2 regions of the Streptomyces sp. LaBMicrA B280 genome follow, and region 2 is predicted to be linked to the other one. Evidence: riboswitches for the same ligand, from Rfam matches in the RefSeq annotation. Region 2 holds a riboswitch; the other holds the start of a gene.
The links. A riboswitch is a leader RNA that binds a small molecule or an ion and turns the genes downstream of it on or off. The one in region 2 is predicted to bind ZMP and ZTP.

Region 1 (7,182 bases), on a different contig from region 2:
AGCGCTCCGCCCAGTCCAGCAGATGGTGCTCGCGCGCCTCCTCGCGCAGCAGCATCCAGCGCATCACGTTCCGCTCGGGCAACTCGGGCTCCGCGCCCTCGACTCGGGGGAACATGCGCAGGAAGTCGTCGTTCCAGGCGAGGAGGTTCCACGCCACGTCGTTGACGTAGCAGGGCACGCCGGACACGCCCTGGACGGCCGTGAACCAGGCCGGGTCGACCCGGGTGCCGGCCTCGGGGTTCATGGGGACCGGCGGCTCATGGCCCAGCGCGTAGACGTACAGCGCGCTCCGCTCCGGCTCGGCCATCCGCAGCACGGTGGCGACCGCGTCGAGGAACTCGGGCGCGGGGGAGGGCATGTCGCCCCGCTCCAGCTGCGCGTACGTGCGCTCGGAGACGTACAGCGCGTGCGCCACCTGGGCCTGGGAGAGCCCGGCGGACCGGCGGCCGCGACCGGTGCGGCGGGGCCAGCCCAGTTCGCTGGGGTCGATCAGCGAGCGCTTGTGCCGCAGCAGCGACCGCAGGGCTTCCCTGTCCATCCCCGACTCCCTCTCGGCGCGGTGCGCCGCACCGGCCCGACAAATAACGGAAGTCTACGTTCCTGAAATTCCGGTTCCGGAAAAAGCGGCTCCTGGTCACGGAGGCGCGAGTACCGCAGGATGGTGCCCGGACCGGTTGCGCTGCGGGGGGCGCAGCCGGTCCGTCGGCGCTCGGGTCGCCTACCCGCTGATTTCCGCCGCCGGTTGGCCGTTCTCCGGCGACCTGCCCGGACATCTCCACCGCCCGACCCACCAGCCTCGTACGGCCCGCTCGACGCCGGGCCGTCGACCTTGCCCGGTTTGTTCGTCGGCGGCCCCCGCCACGGGCCCATCAGCTTTCTGCGGCCTGCTCGTCGGCTTCCGCTGTTGGTCGGCTGCTCGTTTCGCGGTCTGCCCGGCGGGTCTGCGTCACCGGTCCGTCGCCCTTCCGGGTGGCGCGCTCGGCGGCCTCGCGCCACGGGCTCGTCAGCCTTCTGCGGGCCGCTCGCCGCCGCCGTTGGTCGGCTGCTCGTTCCGCGGCCTGCTCGGCGGCTTCCGCCATGGGCCCGTCAGCCTTCCGCAGCGCGCTCGTCGGCCTCTGCCGCTGGGCGGTCGCTCGTTTCGCGGTCTGCCCGGCGGGTCTCCGTCACCGGTCCGTCGTCTTCCTGCGTGGCCCGCTCGGCGGGCCCCCGGTGGCCGGGCCGTCGGCCCTCCGCTGTCTGTTGCTCGCTCGGCGAGAAGTGGTCGGCCCCTCAGCTTTCCGCCGCCCGGTCCGTGTTCTTCGGCGTGCGGGCCGGGCCGGGCCGTCAGCTTTCCGGCGTCGGTTCCGTCGCCGGGGCCTCGCCGAAGCGGGCCAGGGCCAGGGCGCCCGCCACGGCCACCGCGAAGCCCAGGACGGCCAGCCAGGCCATGCCCTCGCGGGTGCGGTCGCCGAGCCAGACGACGCCGATCGCGGCGGGGCCGAGCGTCTCGCCGAGCACCATCCCGGCGGTCGCCGTCGTGACCGAGCCGCGCTGGAGGGCCGAGGTCAAGAGGATGAACGCGGCGCCGCCACCGATCACCAGGGCGTACGTCGCGGGGTTGGTGAGCAGGTCGACGGGCGCGAGGCTGTCGATCAGCCGCACCGTCACCTCGACCACCCCGAACCCGCACCCGGCGCCGAGCCCCAGCACCAGCCCCCGCGCCGGACCGGACAGCCGCCCGCCCGCGAGCCCGAGCAGCAGCAGTCCGACCGCCACCGCGAGCATCACCCACCGCAGCGTGTCCGACCCGCCCTCGCCGCCCTCCGGCCCGGAGGCGAGGCCCAGCATCGCGAGCCCGGCGCACACCACGCCCACCGCGCCCCACTCCACACCGCGCAGCCGCACGTCCAGCAGCCGCGCCGCGACCACCGCCGTCACCGCGAGGCTGGCCGCGAGGGCCGCGCCGACCGCGTAGATCGGCAGCGAGCGCAGCGCCACGATCTGGAACAGGAACCCCAGCCCGTCCAGCCCGAGCCCGGCGATGTACCGCCACTGCCGCAACGCCCGCAGCAGCAGCGCCGCCTCACCGCCACCACCGGGACCGGCCTGCCTCGCCGCCACCGCCTGCAACACCGTCGCGGTACCGAAACAGACCGCCGCGCCAAGGGCGCACACCATTCCAAAGAGCACAAAGGGACTCTAAGGGAGCCCCGCCACCACCCTGTCATGCTCACCCCCCTTGGCCGGTTCTCATACCGGTCTCTAGGCTTGCCGCACCGCACATCGCACACGGGGGAGACACGAACATGGCCGAAACCAGGCGACGACTGCGCTCCGGCACGGTCGTCCTCGGCGGTGTCGGACTGCTGGCCGCCGCGCTCACCGCCTGCTCGTCCCAGCCGGACAAGCGCTGCGTGGACCAGAGCAGCTACACCTACGCCAAGGGCTACAAGGTCGTCTCCGACAAGAACTGCAAGTCGGTCAAGTCGGCGGTCAACGGCGCCTGGTACTACGGCGGCAAGAAGAAGGGCACCTGGGTGAGCGGCGGTTCCTTCACCAAGCCCCGCAGCGGCTCCGGGCACTCCACGGGCCACTCCACGAACCACTCCTCGACGCACTACGGCTCCGGCTCCGGCGGGGTGCACCGCGGCGGCTTCGGCGGCGGCTCGCACAGCTCCGGCGGCTGACCGGGACCGCCGTATGGAACGCCGTACCATCACCCCCCGCCCCGACTGGCAGCGCACCGTCGAGGAACAGGGCCTGATCTACCCGCTCACCCGGCACCCCGACGGGAGCCTGCGCCCCTACTGGGACGAGAGCGCGTACTACGTCTTCTCGCTGCCCGAGATCGAGGCGCTGGAGGAGACGGTCGCCGAACTGCACGCCATGTGCCTGGCGGCGGCCGGCCACCTCGTGGAGCGCGGCCGCCTCGCCGACCTCGGCATCACCGACCCCGCCGTCGCCGCCGCGGTCACCGAGTCCTGGCACCGCCGGGCCGAACTCCCTTCCTTCTACGGCCGGTTCGACCTGCGCTACGACGGCACCGGCCCCGCCAAGCTGCTGGAGTACAACGCCGACACCCCCACCTCCCTGGTGGAGGCCGCCTCCCCGCAGTGGTTCTGGATGGAGGACCGCTTCCCCGGCGCCGACCAGTGGAACTCGCTGCACGAACGCCTGGTGGAGTCCTGGCGCAGGCAGTCCGCGCTGCTCCCGCCCGGGAGCCCGCTGCACTTCGCGCACTCCGCCGCCGACGAGCTGGGCGAGGACCTGATGACGGTCGCCTATCTGAAGGAGACCGCGGAACAGGCGGGCCTGGAGACCGACTGGCTCGCCATGGAGGAGATCGGCTGGGACACCCTCTCCGGCCGGTTCGTGGACAACCGGCTGCGGTTCATCCGCGCCCTCTTCAAGCTCTACCCCTGGGAATGGCTCACCACCGACGCCTTCGGCGGCCATGTCCTGGACACCCTGGACAACGGCGGCGGCACCGGCAGCACCCTGTGGATCGAGCCCGCCTGGAAGATGCTCCTGAGCAACAAGGCCCTGCTGGCCGTCCTGTGGGAGCTGTACCCCGGCCACCCCAACCTCCTGGCCTCCTACCTCGACGGCCCCCGCGAGCTCGCCGCCACCAGCGGCTACGCCGCCAAGCCCCTGCTGGGCCGCGAGGGCGAGGGCATCACCCTGCACCCGCCGGGCCGCCCGCCCGCCGTCCGCCCCGAGCCCTGCTGCTACCAGGAGCTCGCGCCGCTGCCCGCCTTCGACGGCAACCACGTCGTGCTCGGCGCCTGGGTCATCGACGGCGAGCCCGCGGGCCTCGGCATCCGCGAGTCGTCCGGCCCCGTCACCGACGGATACGCGCGGTTCCTGCCGCACGTCATCCTCTGAGCCGGGCGGTCCGCGCCCTCGCCCGCATGGTGGACGCCGGACCTCCGCCCCGCGGCCCGGCCGGTACGCTGAGCCACGGGCCGTGACTGGCGCGCTGGGATGGGACGGACCATCGGGGAGCGGCCCCGCGGGAAACAGTGCCGTGCGCCTGGGCCGAACGTGAACGCCGAAACGCACCCCGTCCGGAGGTCCCCATGCCAGAGCAGCCCCTGTCCACCGAGTCCACCGCCTTCCGCGCCGCCCTCGACGTGGTCCGCGCCGTGGAGCCGCGGGTCGCCGACGCCATCGGCCAGGAGGTCACCGACCAGCGCGCGATGCTCAAGCTGATCGCCTCCGAGAACTACGCCTCCCCGGCGACCCTCCTCGCGATGGGCAACTGGTTCAGCGACAAGTACGCCGAGGGCACCGTCGGCCGCCGCTTCTACGCGGGCTGCCGCAATGTCGACACCGTGGAGTCCCTGGCCGCCGAGCACGCCCGTGAGCTCTTCGGCGCCCGGCACGCCTACGTCCAGCCGCACTCCGGCATCGACGCCAACCTCGTCGCCTTCTGGGCCGTACTCGCCGACCGCGTCGAGGTCCCCTTCCTCGCGAAGACCGGCGCCCGCCAGGTCAACGACCTCTCCGACGCGGACTGGGCCGAGCTGCGCCAGGCGTTCGGCAACCAGCGGATGCTCGGCATGTCCCTGGACGCCGGCGGCCACCTCACCCACGGCTTCCGCCCGAACATCTCCGGCAAGATGTTCGACCAGCGCTCCTACGGCACCGACCCCGCGACCGGCCTCATCGACTACGACGCGCTGCGCGCCCAGGCCCGCGAATTCAAGCCGCTGATCATCGTGGCGGGCTACTCGGCGTACCCCCGTCTGGTGAACTTCCGGATCATGCGCGAGATCGCGGACGAGGTCGGCGCGACCCTCATGGTCGACATGGCCCACTTCGCCGGTCTGGTCGCGGGCAAGGTCCTCACCGGCGACTTCGACCCGGTGCCGCACGCCCAGATCGTCACCACCACCACCCACAAGTCGCTGCGCGGCCCGCGCGGCGGCATGGTGCTGTGCGACGACTCCCTCAAGGACCAGGTCGACCGGGGCTGCCCGATGGTCCTCGGCGGCCCGCTGCCGCACGTCATGGCCGCCAAGGCGGTCGCCCTGGCGGAGGCCAGGCAGCCCGCGTTCCAGGACTACGCGCAGCGCATCGTGGACAACGCCCGCGCGCTGGCCGAGGGCCTGATGCGCCGGGGCGCCACCCTCGTCACCGGCGGCACCGACAACCACCTCAACCTGATCGACGTCGGCGGCTCCTACGGCCTCACCGGCCGCCAGGCCGAGGCCGCCCTGCTCGACTCCGGCATCGTCACCAACCGCAACGCCATCCCGGCCGACCCCAACGGCGCCTGGTACACCTCCGGCATCCGCATCGGCACCCCCGCCCTGACCACCCGCGGCCTCGGCACGGCGGAGATGGACGAGGTGGCCGGCCTGATCGACCGCGTCCTCGCGGCCACCGAACCGGGCACCACCAAGTCCGGCGCCCCGAGCAAGGCGTCCCACGTCCTGGACGAGAAGGTCTCCGAGGAGATCGCGCAGCGCGCCACGGACCTGGTCGCGGGCTTCCCGCTGTACCCGGAAGTCGACCTGGGCTGATCAACGCCGTCAGGGGCGATGCCCCGGGGGCGCGGGGCCGTGTCCGGTACGCGGCTCCGCACCACCCCCGCCTCCCGGGCCGATCCCACCCTCGGCCGATGAGAGAATGGGCGACATGGCCCCCGCTGAAAAGCCCCGCGTGCTCTCCGGTATCCAGCCCACCGCCGGCTCGTTCCACCTCGGCAACTACCTCGGCGCCGTCCGCCAGTGGGTGTCCCTCCAGGAGACCCACGACGCCTTCTACATGGTCGTCGACCTGCACGCGATCACCGTGCCCCAGGACCCCGAGGAGCTGCGGGCCAACACCCGTCTGGCCGCCGCCCAGCTCCTCGCCGCCGGTCTGGACCCGGAGCGCTGCACCCTGTTCGTGCAGAGCCATGTGCCCGAGCACGCCGAGCTGGCCTGGGTGATGAACTGCCTCACCGGCTTCGGCGAGGCCAGCCGGATGACCCAGTTCAAGGACAAGTCCGCCAAGCAGGGCGCCGAGCGCGCCTCGGTCGGCCTGTTCACCTACCCGGTCCTCCAGGTCGCGGACATCCTGCTGTACCAGGCCAACCAGGTGCCGGTGGGCGAGGACCAGCGCCAGCACATCGAGCTGACCCGGGACCTGGCCGAGCGCTTCAACGGCCGCTTCGGGCAGACGTTCACCATCCCGGCGCCGTACATCCTCAAGGAGACGGCGAAGATCTACGACCTCCAGGACCCGTCGATCAAGATGAGCAAGTCGGCGTCCACGCCGAAGGGCCTGATCAACCTCCTGGACGACCCGAAGACCACCGCCAAGAAGGTCAAGAGCGCGGTCACCGACACCGACACCGTCATCCGCTACGACGCGGAGGCCAAGCCGGGCGTCTCCAACCTGCTCACCATCTACTCCGTCCTCACCGGCACGCCGATCGCCCAGCTGGAGCAGGAGTACGAGGGCAAGATGTACGGCGCGCTCAAGACCGACCTCGCCGAGGTCATGGTCGAGTTCGTGACGCCGTTCCGGGAGCGCACCCAGCAGTACCTGGACGATGCCGAGACCCTCGACTCGCTCCTCGCCAAGGGCGCCGAGAAGGCCCGCGCCGTCGCCGCCGAGACCCTCGCGCAGGCGTACGACCGCGTCGGCTTCCTCCCGGCCAAGCACTGACCGGAGCACCGACCGGAGCACCGAACGGCACGGCCCGCGCCGCGAGGCACGGAACCGGCGCGAAGGCGCACGACCGTTCGCACGTCCCTGTGGGCAGAGCGCTGCACATCACTTCCGTTGCGCCTGCCCACAGGACACCCATGGCCGTACAGTCGAAGCCGAAGGCCCGTACGAGTCGGCCGAGTAGACGACGGACGCGACGACAGGAGACGACGTGGGGACCGTAACGATCGGCGTGTCGATCGCGGTTCCGGAGCCTCACGGCAGCCTGCTCCAGGAGCGGCGCGCGGGCTTCGGCGACGCCGCGGCCTACGGCATCCCCACCCATGTCACGCTGCTGCCGCCGACCGAGGTGGACCGCGCCGCGCTGCCCGCCGTACAGGCCCATCTGGTCAAGGTGGCCGCCACCGGCCGCCCGTTCCCGATGCGGCTGCACGGCACCGGCACCTTCCGGCCCGTCTCCCCGGTGGTCTACGTCCGGGTGGTGCGCGGCGCCGAGGACTGCGGCCGGCTCCAGCAGCGGGTCCGCGAGAGCACCGGGCC
Region 2 (7,182 bases):
GCGGACCTCGTCCACCGCGATCGGCGGATGGCCGGGCAGCACGATGTCCTCGGTCACCGGCCACGCGCAGGGCAGCGAGCCGAGCCCCTCGGCGAGGTCCGCGCCGCTGAACGCCGCGAGGACACCGGGGCGTTCGAGCGCGGGGGCGACATCGACGCGGGTGATGCGGGCGTGCGCCATCGGGCTGCGCAGCACGGCCAGGTGCAGCATCCCGGCGACCTGGATGTTGTCGGTCCAGGTGGTCTGGCCGGTGATCAGCCGGGCGTCCTCCTTGCGCAGCCGGGACCGGCCGACCTCCCGCCCGGCCTCGCCCGCCACGGCCTGCTCGGTCATGCCCCGACCTCCTCGGTGACCTGCGCCCCCGAGGCGTCCCACGCGTGATCGCCGGAGCCGGGGCCGTCCGGCCCTCCGGCGGCGGCGAGCACCGCGCGCACGATGTTCTGGTAGCCGGTGCAGCGGCAGAGGTTCCCCTCCAGGGCGCCGCGCACCTCCTCGGCGGTGGGGTGCGGGTTCTCCCGCAGGAGATCGCGCGCCGCCATGATCATGCCGGGGGTGCAGTAGCCGCACTGGAGTCCGTGCTGCTCGTGGAAGGCGCGCTGGAGCGGTGTCCACTCGCCGTCCTTCGCAAGGCCCTGCACGGTCGTCACCGCGCAGCCGTCCGCCTGGACGGCCAGCACCGAGCAGCTCTTGGCGGTCGCGCCGTCCAGGTCGACGGTGCACGCCCCGCAGTTGGAGGTGTCGCAGCCGATCGGGGTGCCGGTCAGGCCGAGACGGTCACGCAGGTAGTGGACGAGGAGCAGCCGCGGCTCCACGTCGTCCTCGTAGGTCGTGCCGTCCACGTTCACCGTGATGTGCGTCATGCGCCCTCCAGACCGTGCGGGCAGGAGCGGAGATCAGCCGGTCCGGCGTGATGTAGGTCACTCTATGGCCGGGGTGTGGACCCGGCGAGCGCTGAGGCGGCCGGTTTGTTGAGCGTTGATCCATTACTGGAGGGGGAGCGTATTACCGCACTGAACGTGATCGGCCGACACGCTGCGTCACGACGAATCGAAGCCGTTCGGCGCGCGCGATCGCGCGGGAACTGGTCTGCTGGTCGGGGGCGGACCGCCGTACCGGCCCGTTCGGGAGAGCGGCGTCCGGCACCACCGCTCGGCCGTATCGCCCACGCTCGTATCCCCTTCTCAGGAGAGACCCCCTTCTCAGGAGAGATCCATGAGTAGCTATCGAGTCGCCCAAGTGCCCGCCGCGAACGGCACGTTCGAGGTGGTCGAGCGCGAGGTGCCGCGGCCGGGGCCCGGCCATGTGCGGATCGCCGTCGAGGCGTGCGGCGTCTGCCACAGCGACGCGCTGTTCGTCAGCGCGGCGGTGCCGGGCATCACCTTCCCCGAGGTGCCCGGACATGAGATCGCCGGGCGGATCGCGGAGCTGGGCGAGGGGGCGGGGGAGCGTGGCTGGCAGGTCGGCGACCGGGTGGCCGTGGGCTGGTTCGGCGGCAGCTGCGGCCACTGCCGGGCCTGCCGCGAGGGCGACTTCATCGTGTGCGAGAGCCTCAAGGTGCCGGGCTGGGCCTACGACGGCGGCTTCGGCGAGCAGGTGATCGCACCCGTCGACGCCCTGGCCCGGATCCCCGACGCGCTCGCCGCGAGCGACGCGGGACCGCTGGCCTGTGCCGGTGTGACCACGTTCAACGGACTGCGGCGCAGCGCGGGGCGCCCCGGCGACCTGGTCGCGGTGCTCGGCCTGGGCGGCCTCGGGCACCTGGGTGTGCAGTACGCGGTCGCGATGGGCTTCGAGACGGTCGCGATCGCCCGGGGCCCCCAGAAGGCGGAATTCGCCAAGCAGCTCGGCGCCCACCACTATGTCGACAGCACCGCCGCCACTCCGGTCGCCGAGGCGCTGCGGTCCCTCGGCGGCGCCAAGGTCGTCCTCGCCACCGCCGGCAACTCCGAGGCCATCTCCGCCACCGTGGACGGCCTGAGCCACCGCGGTGAACTGGTCGTCATCGGCGCGGACATCGCCCCCCTCGACATCAACCCCAACCAGCTCCTCATGGCCGCCCGCGTGGTCCGGGGCCACCCCTCCGGGACCTCGCAGGACGTCGAGGACACCATGGCGTTCAGCGTCCTGCACGGCATCCGCCCGATGACGGAGAAGGTTCCGCTGACGGAGGCGGACGCGGCGTACCGGAAGATGATGTCGGGCGGCGCGAGGTTCAGGATGGTGCTGACGGAGGGGTGAGCGGGGGAGCGTGGAGGCGGGGGCGTGCGCACACGTCCGGGCGGACCCGGCCGACTTCCGCCGTACGCGACCGACTTCCGCCGTACGCGACCGACTTGCGTCGTGCGCTGACGACTTGCGTCGTGCGTGGTCAACTCCCGCCGTGTGCGCCCGAGTACGACCGGCACGGCGGGAGTTGACCGCTCTGCCCCGCCCCCCGTCCTCCGTCGTCAGGCCGCCTTGAGCCCTCCGGCGGCAGCCCCCGCCGCCGTCACCGTCTGCTCCAGCAGCGTGGCGATCGTCATCGGGCCGACGCCGCCCGGGACCGGGGTGATCAGGGAGGCCCGCTCGACGGCCGAGTCGAAGTCGACGTCGCCCACGTTCCCGGCGTTGTAGCCGGCGTCGATCACGACCGCGCCGGGCTTGATGTCCTGGCCCCGCAGCAGCCGGGGGCGGCCGACCGCGGCGACGACGATGTCCGCCTCGCGGACCGCCGCCGACAGATCTCGGGTACGCGAGTGGCAGTACGTCACCGTCGCGTCCCTGGCCAGCAGCAGCATGCCCACCGGCTTGCCGAGGATCGCGCTGCGGCCCACCACCACGGCCCGCTTCCCGGCCGGCTCGACGCCGTACTCGTCCAGCAGCCGCAGGATGCCGCCCGGCGTGCAGGACACGAAGCCCGGCAGGCCGAAGCTCATCGTGGCGAAGGAGGCGAAGGTGACCCCGTCGACGTCCTTCTCGGGCGCGATCGCCTCGAACGCGGCCCGCTCGTCGACGTGATCGCCCACCGGATGCTGGAGCAGGATCCCGTGCACCGCCGGATCGGCCGACAACTCCCGCAGCGTGCCCACCAGTTCGGCGGTGGACGTGCTCGCGGGCAGGGCCACGTGCCGGGAGGCGACACCGGCCTCGCGGCAGCGGTTCTGCTTCATCCGTACGTACGTCACGGACGCCGGGTCCTCGCCGACCAGCACGGTCGCGAGACAGGGCACCACACCGGTGCGCGCGGTGAGTTCGGCCGCCCGGCGCGCGGTGTCCTCGACGATGCGGCGGGCGAGGGCGGTTCCGTCCATGAGACGGGCCTGGGTCATGCGGCACACTCCTGAGCTGGATCGATGTCTTTCGCCCAGGCGCGCGGCAACCATGCGGACCGCTCCCCGGTGGTACTCCACCTCAGCGCCAGTCACGGCCCGCGCACAGCGTAACCGAGGCGCGTACGGGGCCGGGGAGCGGGCGCGATCCGGCCCGCGCCGCACGCGCACCGCCCGGAAGGCTCACCGCGTCCGGCCGCGCCGTACCCGTGGCACCCGTGGCACCCTCGGCACCCGTGGCAGCCGCGACGCACGCGGCACCGCCGCCGGGGGACGTCCGCGCACCGCCTTCAGGACCGACCGCAGCACCGCGCCCGTCACCGGCGCGCCCGCCGCGGAGACCGTCACCGGCGCGCCCGCCGCGGAGACCGGCCCGCGGCGCCGGGGCCGCGCCCGGCCCACCACCGCGCGGGCCGAGAAGGTCCAGGTCAGCCGGGAGCTGACCTGGATCCGCGCGAACCTCCTGCCTACTCGTCCCATGCCTGGATCAGAATCTGCTCGGCGATCTTCCCGTCCCGCAGGGTGATCATGGATTCGGCGAGGACGCGGGTGCCGTCCCCGTACTGGCAGGACTCGGTGAACGCGGCGTGGTCGCCCTGCACCACGCACCGGTCCAACTTGTGGATCATGTCGCGGCGGTAGACGTCGTCGAGCATCTCGGCGATCTCGCCGCGGCCGTGCAGGATCCTGGGGTGGCTCGGCTGGGTGTTGCGGTCGATGACGCGGATCTCCGCGTCGTCCGCGTACAGGGACAGCAGGGTGTTCCCGGTGTTCCCCTCGATGCCCCGGCGCAGTGCCTCGGTGTCGAAGGCGGAGCCTGTCGCGGTGCCCATGGTGACCTCCTTCAAGGGCTCGCGGTCCGGCGCGCGGCGGACCGTACGGACCCGTCTTCGAGCGTCCCGCGCCCCGGCGGCCTCGGCAAGCGCACGGGGCGCGCTCCGCCTCACGAGTGAGCGCGGGTCGCCGCCCGTGTCCGGCCGGGGGCCGCCGCCGTTGCTGAGGGCATGATCTCAACACGCCGTATCGTCGCCGTCCTCGGACTCGCCGCCGGGGTCACGGGCCTGGCCGCACCCCTCGCGAGCGCGGCCGACGCGAGCGCCTCGCACACCGGGCGGATCAACCCGATGACCGTGCTCGACTCGCTCACCGCCGGCGACATCCCCGCCGAGCAGCGGGCCCAGCTGCCCACGGCCTCCCAGCAGCTGAAGGCCCTGAACCAGGTCAGCCAGCTGAACCAGCTCAGCGAACTCCACCAGGTCACCGACATCGTGGCGCCGGTGACCGGCCTGCTCCCGGCCGTGGGGGCCTGAGCCGACGCGTCACGCCGGGGCTCCGCGCAGCCGTGTGCCGCCGCCCGTGTCCAGCTCCGCCCAGTCCCGGGCCACGGCGTACGCCGAGCCGGGGGCCGGGGCGGCGCCGGGCGGCAGGTCCTCGGCCAGCGCGCGGGTCAGGGTGTCCGCCGGGCCCAGCTCCAGCCAGGTCCGCACCCCGTCCCGGTGCAGCAGGGCGGCCACGTCCGCGAACCGCCGGGTCCCCGGGCCCGGCAGCCAGAACCCCGGCTCGGCGGTCTCGACGCCGACCGGGCGGGCGGTGACGTCGGAGACGAGGGGGAGCCGCGGCGGGCAGGGGTGCAGCGTGGCGAGCGTACGGCCGTAGGCGGTGAGCAGCGCCTGCGGGGCCGCCTCGCCCAGAGCGCCGTCCAGCAGCCGGGCCAGGGTGCCGACCGCGTGGCAGCCGTCCGCGAGCGAGAAGACCCCGGCGGCGTACGCGGCGGCCATCCGCCCGGCCCCGTGCCCGAACAGCACATCAGGGCGGGCGCCCCAGCTCCGCAGCAGCCGGTACTGCGCCACCTGGAGCGCGAAGAGCGCCGGTCCGGCGTACGACGACCGGCCCAGCAGCGTCGCCGTCCGGGTGCCGGGCGTCGCGAACATCACGCATTTCAAGGGCAGTTCGAGATAGGGATCCAGACGCGCGCACAGCTCGTCCAGCGTCTTCGCGAACAGCGGGAAAGCCGCCGCGAGTTCACGTCCCGTTCCAGGGCGCGGCGAGGCACCGGCCGAGAACAGGAATGCGGTACGTCCCTTACGGCCATCAGCGAGCATGCCCCCATGAAGGCACGGTCGGGTAAGCACCCGGACCGGTCGGGTTCCGGCACCTCGTAAAGGAATCGCCATCATCGAACGTCGTCATTCGATCCGATTCTTGTGCAATTCATAAGCGTTCCTCAGATCAAGCGCTCCCGAGCGTTCCCGAGAGTTCCCGGGTGTCCCAGGGAGCACTCGGGTGCCCCCGGGGGAAAGATCCACGGTCACCGCCGTGGCCCGTCCCGCCGCCCAACGGACGCGCGTAGGGTCTGCACCGTAAGCATTCGATGGAAGGAACCAGAGCATGGCGCAGGAAGTACGCGGCGTGATCGCACCGGGCAAGAACGAGCCCGTACGAGTCGAGACGATCGTGGTGCCGGATCCCGGGCCGGGCGAGGCCGTCGTACGCGTCCAGGCCTGCGGTGTCTGCCACACCGATCTGCACTACAAGCAGGGCGGCATCTCCGACGACTTCCCCTTCCTCCTCGGCCATGAGGCCGCCGGTGTCGTGGAGTCGGTCGGCGACGGTGTCACCGAGGTGGCCCCCGGTGACTTCGTCATCCTCAACTGGCGTGCGGTGTGCGGCAATTGCCGGGCCTGTCTGCGCGGCCGCCCCTGGTACTGCTTCAACACCCACAACGCGAAGCAGAAGATGACCCTCGCCGCCACCGGCCAGGAACTCTCCCCGGCCCTCGGCATCGGCGCGTTCGCCGAGAAGACCCTCGTCGCCGCCGGTCAGTGCACCAAGGTCGACCCGGCCGTCTCCCCGGCCGTCGCGGGCCTCCTCGGCTGCGGTGTGATGGCCGGCATCGGCGCCGCCATCAACACCGGCCAGGTCGGGCGGGGCGACTCGGTCGCCGTCATCGGCTGCGGCGGCGTCGGCGACGCGGCCATCGCCGGGGCCGACCTCGCCGGCGCGGCGAAGATCATCGCCGTGGACATCGACGACCGCAAGCTGGAGAAGGCCCGCGCCCTCGGCGCCACCCACACCGTCAACTCCAAGCAGAACGACCCGGTCGAGGCCATCCGCGAGCTGACCGGCGGCTTCGGCGCCGACGTCGTCATCGAGGCGGTCGGCCGCCCGGAGACGTACCAGCAGGCCTTCTACGCCCGCGACCTCGCCGGAACCGTCGTCCTCGTCGGCGTCCCCACCCCCGAGATGAAGCTCGAACTGCCCCTGCTGGACGTCTTCGGCCGCGGCGGCGCCCTCAAGTCCAGCTGGTACGGCGACTGCCTGCCCTCCCGCGACTTCCCGATGCTCATCGACCTGCATCTGCAAGGCAGGCTGCCGCTCGACGCGTTCGTCACCGAGACCGTCCAACTCGACGAGGTGGAGAAGGCGTTCGAGCGGATGCACCAGGGCGACGTGCTGCGCTCGGTGGTGGTGCTCTGATGACCGCACGCATCGAACAGCTCGTCACCTCGGGGCAGTTCACCCTCGACGGCGGCACCTGGGACGTCGACAACAACGTCTGGATCGTCGGCGACGACCACGAGGCGATCGTCATCGACGCCGCCCATGACGCCGACGCCATCGCCCGCGCCGTCGGCGACCGCCGGCTCACCGCCATCATCTGCACCCACGCCCACAACGACCATATCGACGCGGCGCCCGCGCTGGCCGACCGCACCGGCGCGGTCATCTGGCTGCACCCCGACGACCTGCCGCTGTGGCGGATGACCCACCCGGACCGCGACCCCGACCGGCTCCTCGTGGACGACCAGGTCATCGAGGCGGCCGGCGCCGACCTCACCGTGCTGCACACCCCCGGGCACGCGCCCGGCGCGGT

Region 1: another riboswitch for ZMP and ZTP. It lies ahead of ACLF5H_RS03855 (glycine hydroxymethyltransferase); the one in region 2 lies ahead of ACLF5H_RS32920 (bifunctional 5,10-methylenetetrahydrofolate dehydrogenase/5,10-methenyltetrahydrofolate cyclohydrolase).

Annotation. Positions count from the first base shown of each region.
Region 1 is NZ_JBMJCT010000004.1:68,897-76,078, forward strand. It holds gene ACLF5H_RS03835 (helix-turn-helix domain-containing protein) at 1-538, opposite strand, end outside; gene ACLF5H_RS03840 (DMT family transporter) at 1,324-2,157, opposite strand; gene ACLF5H_RS03845 (hypothetical protein) at 2,286-2,666, shown strand; gene ACLF5H_RS03850 (glutathionylspermidine synthase family protein) at 2,680-3,864, shown strand; ZMP/ZTP riboswitch at 3,937-4,025, shown strand; gene ACLF5H_RS03855 (glycine hydroxymethyltransferase) at 4,059-5,507, shown strand; gene trpS (tryptophan--tRNA ligase) at 5,623-6,639, shown strand; gene ACLF5H_RS03865 (2'-5' RNA ligase family protein) at 6,854-7,182, shown strand, end outside.
Region 2 is NZ_JBMJCT010000058.1:305,757-312,938, reverse strand. It holds gene ACLF5H_RS32935 (xanthine dehydrogenase family protein molybdopterin-binding subunit) at 1-333, opposite strand, end outside; gene ACLF5H_RS32930 ((2Fe-2S)-binding protein) at 330-860, opposite strand; gene ACLF5H_RS32925 (alcohol dehydrogenase catalytic domain-containing protein) at 1,213-2,238, shown strand; gene ACLF5H_RS32920 (bifunctional 5,10-methylenetetrahydrofolate dehydrogenase/5,10-methenyltetrahydrofolate cyclohydrolase) at 2,448-3,308, opposite strand; ZMP/ZTP riboswitch at 3,335-3,414, opposite strand; gene ACLF5H_RS32915 (hypothetical protein) at 3,492-3,788, opposite strand; gene ACLF5H_RS32910 (nuclear transport factor 2 family protein) at 3,776-4,141, opposite strand; gene ACLF5H_RS32905 (hypothetical protein) at 4,313-4,618, shown strand; gene ACLF5H_RS32900 (acyltransferase domain-containing protein) at 4,628-5,410, opposite strand; gene ACLF5H_RS32895 (S-(hydroxymethyl)mycothiol dehydrogenase) at 5,697-6,785, shown strand; gene ACLF5H_RS32890 (MBL fold metallo-hydrolase) at 6,785-7,182, shown strand, end outside.